Regions from separate parts of the Mammaliicoccus lentus genome, predicted to be linked through region 2. Evidence: a T-box and tRNA genes for the amino acid it is inferred to sense, from the RefSeq annotation. Region 2 holds a T-box; the other holds one or more tRNA genes.
The links. A T-box is a leader RNA that pairs with one kind of tRNA and senses whether it is charged. The one in region 2 lies ahead of serS (serine--tRNA ligase), so its partner is inferred to be a tRNA-Ser.

Region 1 (2,188 bases), 1.0 Mb from region 2:
GTCAAGCGGTTAAGACACCGCCCTTTCACGGCGGTAACACGGGTTCGAGTCCCGTAGGGGTCACCATTTTAAATAAAATAATTTTAATATTTTCTTGACATAGTATTAATAATTGTGTTATATTAAAAGGGTAGCCGATTTATTTAATATTAAAGCGGGATGGAGCAGTTCGGTAGCTCGTCGGGCTCATAACCCGAAGGTCGGTGGTTCAAATCCGCCTCCCGCAATTACTTTTTTTCAATGATGGTCCCGTGGTGTAGCGGTTAACATGCCTGCCTGTCACGCAGGAGATCGCGGGTTCGATTCCCGTCGGGACCGCCATTTATAAATTTGGCTCAGTAGCTCAGTCGGTAGAGCAAAGGACTGAAAATCCTTGTGTCGGCGGTTCGATTCCGTCCTGAGCCATACTTTTTTACAAGTATGGCGATTGTGGCGAAGTGGTTAACGCATCGGATTGTGGTTCCGACATTCGTGGGTTCGATTCCCATCAGTCGCCCCATATAAATTTTTACTACGCGGGTGTAGTTTAGTGGTAAAACCTCAGCCTTCCAAGCTGATGATGTCGGTTCGATTCCGATCACCCGCTCCATTATTATTCCACAGTAGCTCAGTGGTAGAGCTATCGGCTGTTAACCGATCGGTCGTAGGTTCGAATCCTACCTGTGGAGCCATAAGGCCCCTTGGTCAAGCGGTTAAGACACCGCCCTTTCACGGCGGTAACACGGGTTCGAGTCCCGTAGGGGTCATATAATCAGAGGTGAAATATCGCTTCTGATTTTTTTATGTGGAGAGTTGTCCGAGTTGGCCGAAGGAGCACGCCTGGAAAGTGTGTAGGCGTCACAAGCGTCTCGAGGGTTCGAATCCCTCACTCTCCGTTTGTACCTTAATTATCAACAACTCCAAGACGTTGATATTACTAGCTTTCTTCATTATTTGAAGGAAATTTATAAAGAGCAAGTGTCAAAAAAGTGTCAAGAGAATAATTCTCTGACACGTTGACCTTGCTCTTTTTTATGTTCAACAGTAAGCAAATGGGCTTAGTTTCTAAAAACTATGTATTTACAATATTTTAAAACGGGGGTGGGATAGAATTCTCATTTTATTGAAAAGATTTCGGAGTCCCCCCAGTCAACTACCGCCATTATAATGATAGAGACTGAGACATGTATTCATGTCTCAGTCTCATTTTTTATATATTTTTAAATTTATTTGAAATTTAACTTGAAATATATGGAATATTTATTGAAAATTTAGTATGATAAAATTCAGTATATAATAATGTTTGCATATCAAAAATTGTACATCAAAAGAGAGAGAAGGAAAAAAATTGAAAAAAACATTATTTTTGAGCACTATAATTACAATGCTACTTGCTTCAGGCTTTATGTCTGGACAGGCAAAAGCAGAACTTAATTTAGTAACACCAGTCAATCAATCTGTAACAAAATTAAATATAGATTTTGGAAACTATAATGGGGAGATAGAGAAAGTTAAGCATACGGGTTGTACAGGGACTGTTATTTCTAAAGATACAGTTTTAACAGCGTCTCACTGTCTCTATAAACATGACATCGCTGGCAAGGCTACTAAAGTAAAAATAACGCCTGGTCAAAATAAAGATGAAAAACCGTATGGTGTATTTGAATCAAAAGACATCATCATACATGAAGGTTGGTTAGATCAAAATACTCGCTGGAGTTATGATATTGCGTTAATAAAGGTAAAACCTAATAAAAATAATCAACATATAGGTGATGTTGTTCCTCCAGTGTCTATGGAGACGAAAGATTCAAATAAAAAAGTAGGCACACAAATTTCTTCTGTAGGATATCCAGGCTTTAAAGAAGAAGAAGAAGGTGTAAGTCAATGGGGAGATGTAGGTAAAATAATAGGGTCTTCAAAATACTTCGTTGAGACGGATTTAGAAACTTATCCTGGACAATCAGGAGGTCCGCTACTTAATAAAGATGGACACACATTAGGTGTTTTAAGTGGGCCAAGAGAAGGAAAAATTACATACATATCGATAAACGATGAAATATATAATTGGATTAAAGCAAATATGAATTAATGCAACATATTGTTATATACTGAACTAAAATTACTATATTCAATATTCATTGATAACTATCTTTTAAGATATTTCATACTTAAAGATCTTACTTAGTTAACGCTAGGTAAGGTCTTT
Region 2 (2,188 bases):
AATCCACGCTGATGAAATTGACCCATTAGGCGGACTAGGCTTAGCAATTGATGAAGGTGCGATTTCTGCAGATCATTTAGTTGCTTCAAGTGAAGAAGATAAACAATCATTAAATAATAGCCAAACAATCGCTGTGTTACTACCTGGCACAACATTCTACTTAGGAAAAGACCAATACGCAGATGCAAGGGGTATGCTAGATAATAATGGTGCAATTGCTATTGCTACTGATTTCAACCCAGGTAGTTGTGTAACCGATAATTTACAACTTGTAATGAGCATCGCAGCACTAAAATTAAAATTAACACCAAACGAAATTTGGAATGCTGTTACAGTCAATGCTGCAAAAGCAATTGATGCTGAAGCGGGTACAATTGAAGCTGGTGATCAAGCTGATATAGTTGTATGGGATATTCCAAATCATGAATACTTACCATATCATTATGGCGTAAACCATGCTCAAACAGTTATTATTGATGGTAAAAAAGTCTATGAAAACACTGGACTTATTACCGAATCTTAATTATTCCTTGAAAAGGTCATAGCCATTTGGTATATTTAGGTTAATTTAATAACTATATTGTTTAGGAATAAGTAATTTAAGCGGGTATGTATAGAGAGCTTGTGGTTGGTGCAAACAAGACATGAAACTTAAATGAATCTATCCTTTTTAAGAAGAACAATCGGTTTAAACCGTTATATGACTTAGAGTGCAGTCTATTACAGACTGTTAAATAGGGTGGCAACGCGTAAGCACCACGTCCCTTGTGTAATAACAAGGAATGTGGTGCTTTTTTTCTTAAACAATATAGAAAATAGGGAGGAAACATTATGTTAGATATTAAAATGATTAGAACTGAACCTGAATATGTAAAAGAAAAAATCGCTAAAAGAGGCGACGATCCATCAGTAGTAGATGAAATATTAGAATTAGATAAAGAACGCCGTGAACTTATTGTAAAAACAGAAGAACTTAAATCACGACGTAATAAAGTAAGTGGAGAAATTGCTCAAAAGAAACGCAATAAAGAAAATGCTGACGACGTTATATTAGAAATGCGTCAAGTTGGAGATCAAATTAAAGAAATTGATCAATCATTAAACAAATTAAATGATGATGTAACTTACAAATTAGTAAGAATTCCTAATTTAATTAGTGATGAAACACCTGTCGGTAAAGACGAAGATGATAATGTTGAAGTACGTAAATGGGGCGAACCAAGAACCTTTGATTTTGAATCTAAAGCGCATTGGGACTTAGTAGAAAATTTAAAAATGGCTGATTTTGATAGAGCAGCTAAAGTATCAGGTGCACGTTTTGTCTTCTTAACTGGTAAAGGAGCACAACTTGAAAGAGCATTAATGAACTTTATGGTTACAATGCATACGACACAACATGGTTATACAGAAATGATGGTTCCTCAATTAGTAAATGCGGATTCAATGTTTGGAACAGGGCAACTGCCTAAATTCGAAGAAGACTTATTTAAAGTTGAAAAAGAAGGACTTTATACAATTCCAACAGCAGAAGTTCCTTTAACGAATTTCTATCGTGATGAAGTGCTTCAAAATGAACAGTTCCCTATCAAATTCACAGGACAATCAGCTTGTTTTAGAAGTGAAGCGGGTTCTGCAGGCCGCGATACAAGAGGTCTCATTCGTCTACACCAATTTAATAAAGTAGAAATGGTGAGATACGAGCGTCCTGAAGATTCATACAATGCATTAGAAGAATTAACTAACCATGCTGAAAAAGTACTTCAAGCTCTAGAACTTCCTTATCGTACAGTTAACCTATGTACTGGAGATATCGGCTTTGGAAGCGCAAAAACATATGATATTGAAGTTTGGTTACCAAGCTACAATGATTATAAAGAAATTAGTTCATGTTCAAATATGACAGATTTCCAAGCAAGAAGATCAAATATTAGATTTAAACGTGATAAAGATTCTAAACCAGAATTTGTACACACTTTAAATGGTAGTGGGTTAGCAGTAGGACGTACATTTGCTGCTATTGTTGAGAACTATCAAAATGAAGATGGTACAATTACTGTTCCTGAAGTATTAGTACCATTTATGGGTGGTCAAACTGTAATAGAATTATAAATGTGTGAAATAGTATAAAAAGGGTAATCATATTAATGGTTACTCTTTTTTTAGATTTAACTTGAATATAATTTTTATA

Region 1: it has a tRNA-Ser gene. The T-box ahead of serS (serine--tRNA ligase) is inferred to sense a tRNA for this amino acid. The anticodon was not compared.

What each region holds. Positions count from the first base shown of each region.
Region 1 covers NZ_OX344834.1:1,052,739-1,054,926, forward strand. The annotation lists tRNA gene ACNMOQ_RS05245 (tRNA-Glu) at 1-66, shown strand, start outside; tRNA gene ACNMOQ_RS05250 (tRNA-Met) at 154-227, shown strand; tRNA gene ACNMOQ_RS05255 (tRNA-Asp) at 246-321, shown strand; tRNA gene ACNMOQ_RS05260 (tRNA-Phe) at 333-405, shown strand; tRNA gene ACNMOQ_RS05265 (tRNA-His) at 424-499, shown strand; tRNA gene ACNMOQ_RS05270 (tRNA-Gly) at 516-589, shown strand; tRNA gene ACNMOQ_RS05275 (tRNA-Asn) at 597-671, shown strand; tRNA gene ACNMOQ_RS05280 (tRNA-Glu) at 675-746, shown strand; tRNA gene ACNMOQ_RS05285 (tRNA-Ser) at 787-875, shown strand; gene ACNMOQ_RS05290 (trypsin-like serine peptidase) at 1,328-2,071, shown strand.
Region 2 covers NZ_OX344834.1:19,418-21,605, forward strand. The annotation lists gene hutI (imidazolonepropionase) at 1-523, shown strand, start outside; T-box leader at 572-769, shown strand; gene serS (serine--tRNA ligase) at 832-2,109, shown strand.